DNA from 2 places in the Bradyrhizobium sp. G127 genome. Region 1 is predicted to be linked to the other one. Evidence: predicted binding sites of a transcription regulator. Region 1 holds the regulator's gene; the other holds the start of a gene.
The links. Region 1 encodes PhoB, which activates phosphate uptake and scavenging genes when phosphate is short. Its sites were predicted from a motif close to TGTCATNNANCTGTCAT; they were not measured.

Region 1 (7,733 bases):
CTGACCGACCAGCCGGGCGAAGCTTCGTGGCCAATCACTGCTGCGACCTTCATCCTGATGCACAAGGTTCCAGTCGACAAGGCTGCGTCTGCGGAAGCGATCAAGTTCTTCAAGTGGTCGTTCGAAAAGGGCGACAAGATGGCTGAAGAACTCGACTACATCCCGATGCCTGAGCCCGTGGTCAAGCTGATCGAAAAGACATGGTCGGCTGACATCAAGAGCTAAGCAAGTTTTCCGGAGGAGAGGCCTGCCTCTCCTCCGTCTTTCTCGGTGACAAAGTTCGGTGCCCGCATGATGTGCGCAGCATCCAGACTCAACTAGAATAATTCGACAGGGGACTAGCGTGGCAGAGATGGCCGTTCAGAGCACCTCAATGGAAGCAGCCGGGCCTTACGATCGTGCAAAAGCTCTGAGCGCATTCAAGTTCGGCGACAAGGCTTTCTATTGGACCACCCGAGCCTGCGCACTTGCCGTTCTTCTCATTCTCGGTGGCATCATTCTCTCCCTGATTGCGGGTGCATGGCCTGCGATGAAGGAGTACGGTTTCGCGTTTCTCTGGACGCAGCGCTGGGCGCCATCGGCTGATCCTCCGGTGCTCGGTGCGCTCGGTCCGATCTACGGCACGCTGGTGACGTCGATCATCGCGATGATCATCGCCATCCCGGTCGGGATCGGCATCGCAATTTTCCTGACCGAGCTTTGTCCGCAATGGCTGCGCCGCCCCATCGGGATGGCGGTCGAATTGCTAGCCGGCGTTCCTTCGATCATCTACGGCATGTGGGGTTTTTTCGTGCTGGGCCCGTTCCTGGCGAATACGTTCCAGCCTTTCATGATCCGGCTGTTTGATGGCGTTCCCGTCCTCGGCTCCATCTTCGCCGGCCCGCCGTCCTATCTCAGCCTGTTCAACGCAGCGCTGATTCTTGCGATCATGGTGCTGCCCTTCATCACCTCGATTTCAGTCGACGTGTTCAAGACGGTGCCGCCGGTGTTGAAGGAAGCGGCCTACGGCGTCGGCTGCACCACATGGGAAGTCGTCCGCAACGTCGTGATCCCCTATACAAAGGTTGGCGTGATCGGCGGCATCATGCTTGCGCTCGGCCGTGCGCTCGGCGAGACGATGGCCGTCACGTTCATCATCGGCAATTCGTTCCGGATATCCTCATCGGTCTTTGCCCCGGGCACGACGATTTCAGCCGCCATCGCCAGCGAGTTCGCCGAGAGCGACGGCCTCCATCAGTCGGGTCTCATTCTGCTCGGCTTGTTGCTGTTTGTTCTCACATTCTTCGTGCTGGCTGCTGCGCGGCTCATGCTGATGCGTCTTGAGAAGAAGGCGGGAAACTAAATTATGAACCCGATTTATACTTCCCGCCGCCGCTGGGACATCGTGATCCGCTTCCTGTGCCTCGGCGCGGCCGTGTTTGGCGTCACTTGGCTGGCGCTGATCCTGTTCACGCTGTTCTACAACGGCCTTGCGGGCCTGAATCTTCAGGTCTTCACGCAAAATACGCCGCCGCCCGGCTCAACCGAAGGTGGATTGCTCAACGCCATCGTTGGTTCGATCATCATGACGGTGCTCGGTGTCGGCATCGGCGCGCCGATCGGACTGTTTGCCGGCACCTATCTTGCTGAATACGGCAAGCACGACCGGCTGACCTCAGTGATCCGCTTTATCAACGATATTCTGCTGAGCGCGCCGTCGATCATCATTGGCCTGTTCGTCTACGGCGCAATCGTGGTGCCGATGGGCGGCTTCTCGGCATTGGCTGGCACGCTGGCCTTGGCTGTCATCGTCATCCCGGTCGTGGTGCGTACCACCGAGGATATGCTCGGACTGGTTCCCAATCCACTGCGGGAAGCTGCGTCAGCTCTTGGTTTGCCCCGCTCACTCGTCATCAAGCGCATCGCCTATCGTGCTGCGCGTGCCGGCCTTATCACCGGCGTGCTGCTGGCGACGGCACGTGTCGCCGGCGAGACGGCGCCCCTGTTGTTCACCGCGCTCAGCAACCAGTTCTTCAGCCTCGATCTTACCAAGACGATGGCTAACCTGCCGGTGACGATCAACAACTTCGTCCAGAGTCCCTACGAGTACTGGAAACAACTTGCCTGGACCGGGGCTTTGCTGATCACCTTGACCGTACTTGCCCTTAACATTGGCGCACGCATTCTCGGCGCCGAGAGGACGATGAAATGAACGAGCAGCTTTCTGTTAGCGTAGACACATCTCGTGGCGCGCCCGTACCGGGTGCAGCCATTCATCAGGACGCACGAGCCAAGGTGACCGCGCGCGACCTCAATTTTTACTACGGCGAAAACCATGCGCTGAAGAACATCAACCTGGTTCTCGGCGAGAACCGTGTGACCGCGTTCATCGGCCCGTCGGGCTGTGGCAAGTCGACCCTGCTGCGGATTTTCAACCGCATGTACGACCTCTACCCGGGGCAGCGCGCCGTAGGCCAGCTCATGTTGGACAACACCAACATCCTCGATCCGAAGCTGGATCTCAATCTGTTGCGGGCGCGTATTGGTATGGTGTTCCAGAAGCCGACGCCGTTCCCGATGACCATCTATGAAAACATCGCATTCGGCATTCGGCTTTATGAGAAGATCTCGAAGTCGGAAATGGACGGCCGCGTCGAGGCTGCGCTGAAGGGCGGCGCACTCTGGAACGAGGTCAAGGACAAGCTGAATGCCAGTGGCCTCAGCCTGTCGGGCGGCCAGCAGCAGCGCCTTTGCATCGCGCGCACGGTCGCCGTTCGGCCGGAAGTCATCCTGTTCGACGAGCCTTGCTCAGCGCTTGATCCGATCTCGACGGCCAAGGTCGAGGAATTGATCCAGGAGCTGAAGGAAGATTACACGATCGCCATCGTGACGCATAATATGCAGCAGGCGGCCCGTGTATCGGACAAGACCGCGTTCATGTACCTTGGCGAGCTAGTCGAGTTCGACGATACCAACAAAATATTCACGTCGCCGACCGATCGGCGCACGCAGGATTACATCACCGGCCGCTTCGGCTGACGCGCATTTTGCGGGAGAGACATATCATGGGTTCAGATCATACCGCCAAGGCGTTCGACGAAGACCTTCAGGAACTCAACCGGCTTGTCGCCGAAATGGGGGGCTTGGCCGAACGGCAGATCGTCGATTCTGTCGATGCGCTGATCCGGCGCGACGTGACGCTGGGCAATCGTGTCGTGACCTCCGATCTCGACATCGACAGGCTGCAGCACCTGATTGAAGAGCGCGCCGTGCTGACCATCGCGCGCAGGCAGCCGATGGCTGTGGACCTGCGCGAGATAGTCGGCGCCATGCGTGTCGCCATCGACCTTGAGCGGATCGGTGATCTCGCCAAGAATATCGCGAAGCGTGTCGCCGCGCTCGACAGCGATTTCCATCCGCTGAAGCTGATCCGTGGCCTGGAGCATATGACCGATCTCGTGCAGTCGCAGGTGAAGTCGGTGCTGGATGCCTATGCCGCTCACGATCTTCCTGCCGCGATGACGGTGTGGAAGGGTGATGAGGAAGTGGACGCGATCTGCACCTCGCTGTTCCGCGAATTGCTGACCTATATGATGGAAGACCCGCGCAATATCGGTTTCTGTATTCACCTGATGTTCTGTGCAAAGAACATCGAACGGATCGGCGACCACGCGACCAACATCGCCGAGACGGTTTTCTACATGATTGAAGGCCAGCAGATGCTCGATCAGCGCCCCAAGGGCGACATGACGACTTTTGCAACGGCCGCGTCAGGCAACTAACTGAAGGATAATGAATTGAAGGATCGGACATGAGCGCCCGTATTCTTGTGGTCGAGGACGAAGAAGCGTTGACGACGCTGCTTCGCTATAATCTGGATGCCGAAGGTTACGATGTCGAAACCGTCGCCCGCGGCGATGATGCCGACACCCGGCTCAAGGAACACATCCCCGACCTCATTGTGTTGGACTGGATGCTCCCGGGTCTGTCCGGAATTGAGCTTTGCCGCCGCTTGCGCGCACGGCAGGAGACCAAGCAAATTCCGATCATCATGCTGACCGCGCGCGGCGAGGAAAGCGAACGGGTGAGGGGGCTTGCCACCGGCGCGGACGACTACATCGTTAAGCCGTTCTCCGTGCCCGAGCTCTTGGCCCGCGTGAAAGGCCTTTTGCGGCGCGCCAGTCCCGAGCGTCTCGCCACGGTTCTTGCCTTCGGCGACATCGAGTTGGACCGGGACCGGCGACGTGTCGCCCGCTCGGGCCGCCCGATCGATCTTGGGCCTACGGAATATCGTCTGCTCGAGTTCTTCCTTGAGCATCCGGGTCGTGTGTTCAGCCGCGAACAGCTCCTGGACGGTGTATGGGGCCGCGACATCTATATCGATGAGCGAACGGTAGACGTGCACATCGGCCGGCTTAGGAAGCTCCTTAATCTCGGCCGTGAGACGGATCCAATCCGCACTGTTCGCGGCGCCGGCTACGCTCTCGATGACCGCTTCGCGAAGGCCGAATAACACCCCCTCTTTTCTAATATTGAAAGATTGGCAAACTTTGTAGAGAAGTTTCCCGATCTGTAGTGCCGCAGAGTTTTTGCGGGATCGTCACGAAGGGGCGGCCCCCTGCAACTATCATTGCGACAGTTCTGCTATTTGCCGTGTTCATGCAGTGCGGCGGAGAACCACTGTCAAGAAATGCCCTTAAGGAATTTACTCGGAGGCGGATTCACCGGTGGGTATGAATGCCGCAAACGATGAGAATATACCGCTACGGTGAGCTATAGCGGACCGGAAAGGGAATCGGTGCATTCGATGAATGTGGAGGTAGGAGACTACTAGATCCAAATGGCCAAAGAAATCCCGATACCGAAGTCGGGTGCCGGATAGTTTCAGAAGCGGTTGCTGGGTCGGACGTCGAAACGTTTAAGTAGCTTCGATAAGTCTTGAACGGAGCCACGCCGATAGTGATCAAGCGAATACTGCCCTGACGATCAATATGAGCGTGCTATGCTGCAGGATCAAACCGGCAAGGCATTTGGACGGATGTTAGATAAGTCAATAAACTTAGGCTGTATTGATAATCTCGCCATCTTCCTTGACGAACTTTCCGATATGCGGGTTCGGCAGAATATCGAGGATGGCTTCGGATGGACGGCAGAGCTTGACGCCTTTCGGTGTAACCACGATCGGCCGATTGATAAGGATAGGCTGTGTCAGCATTATATCGACCAGTTCGTCGTCAGTCCATTTCGCATCGTCGAGCCCAAGATCAGCATAGGGTGTGCCTCTCTGGCGAAGCAGTGCGCGCACAGACATTCCCATCGCTGCAATCAGCTCCAGCAATCTGGTTCGGGTTGGCGGAGTTTTTAGGTACTCAATGATCTCTGGCTCGACACCGCTCTGGCGGATCATGGCGAGCGCGTTGCGGGACGTCCCGCAGTCGGGGTTGTGATAGATCGTTATGCTCACGACCGTCCCTCTACCTTTGAGGCTGCTGCAGGTGACGACGAGCCGGCGTCATACCATTCGCGCGTTGCTTTCACGATTTTGACGACAGATAGCATCACCGGGACTTCCACAAGAACGCCGACAACGGTCGCAAGCGCTGCGCCGGAATTGAGGCCGAATAGGCTAATGGCAGCGGCAACCGCCAACTCGAAGAAATTGCTGGCTCCGATAAGGGCGGCCGGCGCGGCCACACACCACGCGACTCCGAAACGCCGACTGAGCCAATACGCGAGGCCTGCATTCAGGTAGACCTGAATCAGAATTGGTACGGCCAGGATAAGGATGACCAAGGGTTGAGCCAGGATTTGCTCGCCCTGAAATGCGAATAGCAACACCAGGGTCGCGAGTAACGCAACCAGAGACACCGGTTGCAACCGGTGCATGACCAGGTTGAAAGCTGGAGTTCCTTCGACCAAAAGCCAGCGGCGCCATAGCTGAGCGATGACGACTGGAACAACGATGTAGAGCAGAACCGAAAGGAGCAAGGTGGCCCAAGGTACCGAGATCGAGGCAACGCCGAGCAACAAGCCAACGAGCGGTGCAAACAAGAAAATCATCAGCACGTCGTTGAGGGCGACCTGACTCAATGTGAAATGCGGTTCACCTTCACACAGGTTCGACCAGACGAACACCATCGCCGTGCATGGCGCAGCAGCCAAAAGAATGAGGCCGGCGATATAGGACGAGATCTGTCCAGCGGGGAGCATGGGGGCGAATACATGCCCGATAAAAAATGTCCCTAGCAGAGCCATCGAAAACGGCTTCACTGCCCAGTTGATGAACAATGTCACGCCGACGCCGCGCCAATGTTCTTTGACTTGCCCGAGCGCGCCAAAATCGATCTTCAGCAGCATCGGGATGATCATCAGCCAGATCAATAACGCCACCGGCAGGTTGACCCTTGCCACTTCCGCGCCAGCAATTGTCGCAAACACCCCAGGCATGACATGCCCCAGTGCAATGCCCGCCACGATGCACAGCGCGACCCAAACGGATAGATAACGCTCGAAAATGCTCATCGTTTTCCTTTTGGCGAGCAACGGGGTTGGAGGCTGGCAATCAGCGATTCACACAAATCAGCGCGCCCCCCGCAGCAGTCCCGAATCATGAACAAGGTGAGTTCCTGAAGCGCCGAGATCTTTGCGCGATAAAGGATGGTGCGGCTCTCGCGTTCGCCTTCGATCAGACCTGCTCGCGCCAAAATGGCCAAGTGAGCCGACATTGTGTTTTGTGGAACACCAACCCGGCGAGCCAATTCCCCCGCTGGAACGCCTTCTGGCTCGTGCTTCACAAGCAGCCGAAATGTGTCTAGTCGCGTTACTTGGGCGAGCGCAGCCAATGCGTCGATAGCCTCAGTTTTTTTCATATATCCAGATTAATGGATTTGTTTGCTGCTGTCAATCCACGCTCCTGCGATCGATTGTTCGAAAATTCTAGAAATATGGTTGACCTGTGCTCATCGTAGTGGGATGTTGCGGCATGAAGATCGATGACGCAGCAGCTCGCCTTGAGGCGCTCGGAAGTCCCACCCGGTTGAAGATATATCGCACTTTGGTTCGTGCCGGACGTGCGGGGATGCCCGTTGGCCGTCTCGGCGAGAAGCTCAAGGTCGCCAGTTCGACGATGTCCTATCATCTCAAGGCGCTCATGGCGGTGGGTTTGGTTTTTCAGAAGCGGGATGGGGTGACGCTCATCTGTCACGCGGAATACGACACGATGCGCGGGCTGGTCGATTTCCTGGCGGCGGAATGTTGCGTGGATGAAGCGGAGTGCTCGGACGCAAAATCAATTGCGTGAATTTTACGGCCATATAATTCTAAGATTCTGGAAATATGGGATAATGAAGATGATGAAGAAAGTAGCTATCATAGGAGCAGGTCCCGTTGGCCTTGCCGCAGCTGCTCATGTCATGGAGCGCGGCATGGAGCCAATCGTGCTTGAGGCCGGACCAACGGCCGGACATGCTGTCAGGCAGTGGAAACACGTCCAGTTGTTCTCGCCCTGGGAATACAATGTGGACAAGGCGGCCGCGAGATTGCTCTTTGCAACGGGCTGGAATTCTCCGGATCCTCATGTCTATCCGACCGGCGCCGACTTGATCGAGCGATATGTGAATCCCCTTGCCACGAAGACACGGCTTAAGGATCACATCCTGACCACCAGCGAGGTCACCGGCATAAGCCGCCAAGGCTTCGACCGACTAAAAACTAAGGGTCGTGAACAGGCGCAATTCGAAATCCTATATCGAAAT
Region 2 (7,733 bases), 200 kb from region 1:
GGGCGTCGACGTCACTGCGCTGCAAGGCCACGATTTGCGCCGATGGCGTGCCCGGTCGGCGATGATCTTCCAGCAGTTCAATCTGGTCGGGCGCCTCGATGTGCTGACCAACGTCCTGATGGGGCGTCTGGCCGGCGTGCCGCTGTGGCGCTCGCTGCTGCAACTCTGGCCGCATGACGACAAGGCCATCGCTATCTCCGCGTTGGAACAGTTCGACATGATGCCCATGGCGGCGCAGCGCGCGGATCAGCTCTCGGGCGGACAGCAGCAGCGCGTGGCGATCGCCCGCGCGCTGGTCCAGCAGCCCGACATCATATTGGCCGACGAGCCGATCGCGTCGCTCGACCCTCGCAACACCCGGATCGTGATGGATGCGCTGCTGCGTATCAACAAGCATTTCGGCATCACCGTGATCTGCAATCTGCATTCGCTCGATCTGGCGCGGACCTATTGCGATCGCCTGATCGGCATGTCGGCGGGCCGCATCGTGTTCGACGGCGCGCCGGCCTCGCTGACCGACAGCATCGCGCGTGAGCTTTACGATCTCGAAGCCGGCGAGGTGATGGACGAGACACCGGACTTCGTACCTGGCGAACTGGCACCCGTGCTCGGAAATGCTGCCGTCGCATAGTTCTGTTTCCATAAAGACACGACCACTCACCCGAGAGGACATCATGATCAATCGTCGCACCGTCATTGCCGGCGTCGCCGCACTTGCCTTCAGCGCCACCGCCGCCTCGGCTCAGGACTGGATAGCAAAATATCCAGAGCTCACCTTCGCGGTGGTTCCTGCCGAGAACGCCTCGGGCGTGACCGAGCGTTGGGCGCCGTTCATCGCCTATCTGAGCAAGGAACTCGGCGTGAAGGTTAACCTGCGCATCGCCAACGACTACGCCGCTGTGATCGAAGGCCAACGCTCCGGTACAATTCATATTGCAAGCTACGGCTCGGCATCGTTTGCCCGCGCCCGTATGACCGGCGTTAACACTGAGGCGTTCGCCAACGATCGCAATATCGACGGCAGCACCGGCTATTATTCGATGTTCTTCGTGCTGGCGAAAAGCCCCTACAAGACGATCGATGATCTGAAGAGCAAAAACCTCGGCCTCGTTGATCCGAACTCGACCTCCGGCAACAACGTGCCGCGCTTCGAGCTGAACAAAATGCAGATTTCGGACGCCGAATCCTATTTCCGCAAGGTGGTGTTTACTGGCAGCCACGAGAACGCGATGCTGGCGCTCTCCCAGGGCACCGTCGATGTCGCGGCCAATCAGTGGACCGCCGAGAATGACTCGACGCTGGCACAGATGCTGACCAAGGGCATGCTGAAGAACGCCGATGGCTCGCCGATGAAAAAGGAAGACTTCCGTATCGTTCACAAGTCTGCACCGATCCTGAACGGACCCTATGCCGTTCTTGGGGACATGCCGGCCGATCTTAAGACGGCGATTGAAAAGGCATTCTTTGAGACCCCCACCAAGGAGAAGGCCGCCTTCGACAAACTGTCGGACGGACAGAAGAAGGACTTCAATCCGGCGACCACCAAGGACTGGGACGGCATGATCGATCTGATCAAGTTCGTCGATCATCTTCGCAAGAAGAAGGCCTCCTGATTGCAGCACGGGCTGGACGATTTCCGTCCAGCCCTTTCTCTTTCGGCTCATAGAGCATCCTTTCCTTGACGATCAGCCTTTCCAGCTACCCGCCCCAGCAGATCGCAGCACTCGAAGCTGCGTATGATGCAACCGTCGCCCGCAAGCGGTTGCGGTTCATCGCGGGGCTCATCGTCTTTGTGGGGCTGCTGATCGTCGCGGGACTCGGTGCGGAGGTAGCGCCGAAAACCTTCGTCGAGAAGATCGGCAACTTTGTCGGCTATTTCGACCGCATTCTCAATCTCGATACCGGCAAGCGGGTTTGGACCGATCCCGCCGAATGGTTCTGGGGCTGGCAGAAATGGCTGAAGCTGCTGGCGGAAACGCTGCTGCTCAGCTACGTGGGTACCGGCATCGGCGCGGTTGGCGCGTTCTGCCTGAATTTCTTCGCCGCCGCCAATGTGTCGCCGCATCCGGTGGCGCGGTTTGTCGTGCGCCGGTTTCTGGAATTCTGCCGCACCGTTCCCGGTATCGTGTTTGCCTTGATCTTTGTGATCGCCTTCGGGCTGGGACCGATGGCGGGCGTTCTTGCCATCGCGATCCATTCGGTCGGCGCGCTCGGAAAGCTCTATTCGGAGCAAGTCGAGAACATCGATATGAAGCCGCTGGAAGGCGTCCGCTCCACCGGTGCAAGCTGGATGTCGAGCATGCGCTTCGCGGTACTTCCGCAGGTGATGCCGGGATTCGCGAGTTATTCGCTGCTGCGGTTCGAGATCAATGTGCGCGAGGCTTCGGTGATGGGCTTCGTCGGCGCTGGCGGTATCGGGCAAGAACTCGTGGTCGCGGTGCGCAAGTTCTTTTATTCCGACGTTAGCGCCATCCTGCTGATGATCATCATAACGATCTTCCTCATTGACGTCTGCACCGGCTGGCTGCGCGGGCGGCTGTTCGGACCAGGGAGGCGCTCGTGACCCCGGCGGTTCAGAATGCCTCAGTCATTGTTGCGAAGTATCCGGAGCTTTTTCACGGCTCGCGCTCGGCGCGACGAAAGGCTTTCGCAGCCGCCTCTGTAGCGCTTGCGCTGTTCGTGTTCGGTTGCTGGTATCTGGACTTCTCGCTCGAGCGCCTGATCGTCGGCACACGGCAACTCGGCTGGTTCATTCTGCTAATGATCCCGCCGGACCCAGGCTCGTCACTGCCGACATATCTTCACGCCATGGGGGAGACGCTCTCGATCGCGTTTCTCGGCACGTTGCTCGGCGCGTTGCTGGCGCTGCCGTTCAGTCTGCTGGCGGCGAAAAACATCATTCCCTCGATCTTCCTGCGCTTTCCGGTGCGGCGGTTCCTCGATTCGATCCGCGGGATCGATACGCTGATCTGGGCGCTGGTCTGGATCAATGTGGTGGGCCTCGGACCCTTCGCGGGTGTGCTGGCCATCGCCACATCGGATTTCGGTGCATTCGGCAAGTTGTTTTCGGAAGCGATCGAGGGCGGCGACCACAAGCAGGTTGAGGGCATCCGTGCGGCGGGCGGCAGCAAGCTGCACGAGATCCGCTTCGGCCTGATGCCGCAGGTGCTGCCGGTGCTGGCGGGACAGATACTATACTACATCGAATCCAATACCCGTTCGGCCACCATCATCGGCATCGTCGGGGCCGGTGGCATCGGCCTGCAACTGGCCGAGCAGATCCGTGTACTGGAATGGCAGAAGGTCTCAACGTTGGTACTGATGATCCTGATCGCGGTCGCGGTCATTGATTTCATTTCGAGCCGGCTGCGTTTTGCCATCATCGGTCGCGCCGGCGAAGCGCGGCACTGATTTCAGCTATTGGTTTTCGATTACGAACTGCACCCGTTCCGCAGCGAAGCGTGCGCGGGTGGTGAGCAGCGGCTTGCCGTCCGGCTCCGTATCAAGGCTGTCGACCACCAGCACCGGACGACCGAGAGCGAGATCGAGCCGGGCTGCATCGGCGGCATCCACGATGGCTGCGGTAACGTTGGTCCATTCTCGGCGGTAGTCGCGCACACCGAAGTGCGTCAGCAGTTTGGTTGTCGAGCGCTTCCTTTCATAGACGTGTCCACCATCAGGGAAGCGGGCTGCTTCCATCCATGTGGTGCCAACGCAAATCGGAATCCTGTCCGCCATGCGCAGTGCGTCGATCCGCAGCAGCGATGCCCCGGTCTTGACACCTAGCCGCTTCGCCAGATCCTGCGACGCGGGTTCGATCGACGAATGCAGCAACTTGCCGTCTGCTTCCTGGCCGCCGGCGCCGACGATTTCGGAAAAGCGCGTGCGCGAGCGAAGGGGGTAGGAGATTCGCGGCGCTTCCACATAGGTGCCGCTGCCGCGTTCGGCGCGTACCAGTCCGCGCTCGGCCAGCGCCGCCAGCGCGCGGCGCACCGTATGGCGGTTGACGCGGTGAATCTCCGCGATCTCCATTTCGCCGGGAAGGCGCGTGTCGTGCGGATAGGTTCCGTTGGCAATGGACTGCTCGATGGAATCCGCCACGCGCCGCCACAGGGCGACGCCGGAGCCGCTGTCTTCAGACAGACTCATGCTCGCGCCCGCACACGGCGGCACCCGATGCCCGGTTCTATGAAAATCATCCCGATGTCACCAGATTGTCATGGCGATGCCTTACGAAGTTGTCTAATAACATAGACAACTTAGATTCGGCAAGGTGCAGATGATCCAACCGCAGATAGGCCCCGAGCAGAGTCTGCGCCGCGACGCCATGTCAGTGCTTGCGCACACTCCGACGGAACGGATCGCGGCCTGTCTCGACGCACTTGAGATTCCTGCACATCAGGTGGTTCGCCAGCCGGAGAGGGGCCTCGTTATGGTGCGCGGCCGGATCGGCGGTGATGGCGCGCCGTTCAATCTTGGTGAAGCCAGTGTTTCGCGCGCGGCAGTGCGGCTGGTCTCAGGCGAGGTCGGCTTCGGCTATGTGCTGGGACGCGACGGCGAGAAGGCAAGGCTGATCGCACTGTGCGATGCGCTGATCCAGAGCGAGAGCTTCAAGAGCGAGATCGAACAGGCTGTTGTTGCCCCACTGCGTAGGGAACGAGACGCGGCGCTCGCCGAACAGGCAGCGGAAACCGCCGCGACACGGGTCGATTTCTACACCTTGGTAAGAGGCGAGAACTAACCATGGCGCTTCATGCAAAGCTGGACGCAGGAACGGGATTCGCCAGGCCGGTATCATCGTCTCAAGCGGTGTTTCGTTGCGTGATGGATGCGCTGGCGCGTCCCGGTTCGGTGCAGACAATCACCGATGGTGTGAACGCGCCGCCGCTATTGGTGCCTGCTACGGCCGCTATCGCGCTGACCCTGTTCGACCACGATACGCCAGTCTGGCTCGGCCAGCGGTTGGAAGCTGAAACCGACATCGCATCATGGCTGCGCTTCCAGACTGGTGCGCCGCTGACAGATGACGCCTCAATTGCTGCCTTTGCTTTAATTCACAATGGTGCAGCGTTGCCCGACTTCGAATCCTTCGCGCTTGGAACGCCGGAATATCCGGATCGCTCGGCGACGCTGGTGGTCCAGGTCGATACCTTCTCCGAAGGGCCGGAACTGATCCTCAGCGGTCCGGGCATTCGCGGCACATCGTCGTTGCACGCGGGGGGGCTGCCGTCCGATTTTGTCGAACGCATGAAGGCCAATCGCGCGCTGTTTCCGCGCGGGGTCGATTTGTTGATGGTCTGCGGCCACGACGTCGTGGCGTTGCCGCGCAGCACGCAGGTTTCCGCAGGGAAGGTCTGAGCCATGTATGTTGCGGTCAAGGGCGGCGAACGCGCCATCGAAAATGCTCATCAACTTCTGGCGCATGAACGCCGTGGCGATCCGACAATCCCCGATCTTACGCTCAAGCAAATCTCCGGACAGCTTACGCTGGCGGTCGATCGCGTCATGATCGAAGGTTCGCTCTATGACCGCGACTTGGCCGCGCTGGCGATCAAGCAGGCAAGGGGTGATCTGATCGAGGCGATCTTTCTGCTGCGCGCATTCCGCGCCACATTGCCAAGATTTGGTGCGACCGAACCGCTCGACACCGGCAGCATGCAGATCCGCCGCCGCATCTCGTCCACCTTCAAGGACGTGCCGGGCGGGCAGATCCTCGGACCGACATTCGACTACACTCACCGCCTGCTCGATCCATCGCTGACGGAAGACGCAGCGATCCCTGCGCCGACGCAAGGTATCGCCGGGGATGCGTCGATGCCGCGCGTCACCGATATTCTCGGCGCGGACGGTCTGATCGAGCCGTCGCCCGAGGCAAATCCGGATCAGCCGGTTGGCGACCTGACTCGCGAGCCGCTGAGCTTTCCGGCGGATCGCGACCTGCGGCTGCAAAGCCTTGCGCGCGGTGACGAGGGATTTCTGTTGGCGCTGGGCTACTCGACCCAGCGTGGTTTCGGCCGGACTCATCCATTCGCCGGTGAAATCCGTTTCGGCGAAGTGGAGGTCGAGTTCTTCGCGGAAGACGCTGGGTTTGCTGTTCCGCTGGGTTCGATCACGCTGACGGAATGTCAGATGGTCAATCAGTTTAAGGGCTCGGCCACCGAAGCGCCGTGCTTTACGCGCGGCTATGGCCTGGCGTTCGGCCAGAGCGAGCGTAAGACTATGTCGATGGCGCTGGTGGATCGCTCGCTGCGCGCGCGCGAACTCGGCGAGGAAGCGGGTTCGCCGGCACAGGACGAGGAATTCGTGATGTCGCATTCCGACAATGTGCAGGCCACGGGCTTCGTCGAGCACCTGAAGCTGCCGCACTATGTCGACTTCCAGTCCGAACTCGGACTACTGCGGAAGCTGCGCAAGGAATTCGAGGCCGCGAAGGACAGCGACGCAACGCTGGCGGAGGCCGCCGAATGAACGCGCCGGTTTACAATTTCGCCTATCTCGACGAGCAGACCAAGCGGATGATCCGCCGTGCCATCTTGAAGGCCATCGCTATTCCCGGCTATCAGGTGCCGTTTGCGAGCCGCGAGATGCCGATGCCTTATGGCTGGGGTACTGGGGGCGTGCAGGTGACGGCGGCGATCCTCGGTCAGGACGACACGCTGAAGGTGATCGACCAGGGTTCCGACGACACCACCAACGCGATCTCGATCCGCAAGTTCTTCGAGAAGACCGCTGGCGTGAAAACCACCACGGTGACGTCCGACGCCACCGTGATTCAAACACGGCATCGCATTCCAGAGACTGCGCTGAACGACAATCAGGTGCTGGTCTATCAGGTACCGATTCCGGAACCGCTGCGGTTCCTCGAGCCGCGCGAGACCGAGACCCGGCGCATGCATGCGCTTGGTGAATACGGGCTAATGCATGTCAAGCTGTACGAGGACATTGCGCGCCACGGGCACATCGCGACGACCTATGCTTATCCGGTGAAGGTCAATGAGCGCTATGTAATGGACCCATCGCCGACGCCAAAATTCGACAACCCGAAGATGGACGATTGCGCGGCGCTGCAGCTGTTTGGTGCGGGGCGTGAGAAGCGCATCTATGCGATCCCGCCCTATACAAAAGTGACGTCGCTCGATTTCGAGGATCATCCGTTCGAGATCTATCGCTTCGATGCACCTTGCGCATTGTGCGGATCGGATACGTCCTATCTCGATGAGGTCGTGGTCGACGACAAGGGCGGGCGAATGTTCGTGTGTTCCGACACGGATTACTGCGAGACCCGCCGTGCGGACGGCCATCAGGGCGCCGGCTTCGGCGCCGACCATCAGGTGACATGATGCGCGACGACGATCAGCCACTGCTTGTCTGCGAAGGCCTGAGCAAGTCCTATGGGCGGCAACTCGCCTGCGACAAGGTGTCGTTCGAACTCTATCCGGGCGAGGTGCTTGCCATCGTCGGCGAATCCGGCTCGGGCAAGTCGACGCTGTTGCAAATGCTTTCGACGCAATTGCAGCCGAGCAGGGGGCGCGTTTCGTATCGGATGCGCGATGGCGTCACCCGCGATCTCGCTGCGCTCGGCGAAGCAGAGCGGCGTTTTCTGTTCCGCACGGACTGGGGCTATGTGCATCAGGATCCGGCGATGGGGCTGCGGATGGCTGTGTCCGCCGGGGCCAATGTCGGCGAGCGGCTGATGGCAGTGGGCTGGAACCATTACGGCAAGATTCGCGAAA

Region 2: a site for PhoB is predicted at 4,205-4,221, ahead of phnG (phosphonate C-P lyase system protein PhnG). Genes of this name have one in related genera too.

What each region holds. Positions count from the first base shown of each region.
Region 1 is NZ_JAKFGN010000002.1:1,339,337-1,347,069, reverse strand. Features, by position in the region: gene pstS (phosphate ABC transporter substrate-binding protein PstS) at 1-225, shown strand, start outside; gene pstC (phosphate ABC transporter permease subunit PstC) at 353-1,342, shown strand; gene pstA (phosphate ABC transporter permease PstA) at 1,346-2,191, shown strand; gene pstB (phosphate ABC transporter ATP-binding protein PstB) at 2,188-3,018, shown strand; gene phoU (phosphate signaling complex protein PhoU) at 3,045-3,761, shown strand; gene phoB (phosphate regulon transcriptional regulator PhoB) at 3,791-4,492, shown strand; gene arsC (arsenate reductase (glutaredoxin)) at 5,039-5,443, opposite strand; gene arsB (ACR3 family arsenite efflux transporter) at 5,440-6,501, opposite strand; gene LVY71_RS18490 (ArsR/SmtB family transcription factor) at 6,498-6,848, opposite strand; gene LVY71_RS18485 (ArsR/SmtB family transcription factor) at 6,962-7,279, shown strand; gene LVY71_RS18480 (NAD(P)-binding domain-containing protein) at 7,323-7,733, shown strand, end outside.
Region 2 is NZ_JAKFGN010000002.1:1,134,422-1,142,154, reverse strand. Features, by position in the region: gene phnC (phosphonate ABC transporter ATP-binding protein) at 1-631, shown strand, start outside; gene phnD (phosphonate ABC transporter substrate-binding protein) at 675-1,613, shown strand; gene phnE (phosphonate ABC transporter, permease protein PhnE) at 1,679-2,563, shown strand; gene phnE (phosphonate ABC transporter, permease protein PhnE) at 2,560-3,411, shown strand; gene phnF (phosphonate metabolism transcriptional regulator PhnF) at 3,418-4,149, opposite strand; gene phnG (phosphonate C-P lyase system protein PhnG) at 4,280-4,741, shown strand; gene phnH (phosphonate C-P lyase system protein PhnH) at 4,744-5,358, shown strand; gene LVY71_RS17510 (carbon-phosphorus lyase complex subunit) at 5,362-6,468, shown strand; gene LVY71_RS17505 (alpha-D-ribose 1-methylphosphonate 5-phosphate C-P-lyase PhnJ) at 6,465-7,340, shown strand; gene phnK (phosphonate C-P lyase system protein PhnK) at 7,340-7,733, shown strand, end outside.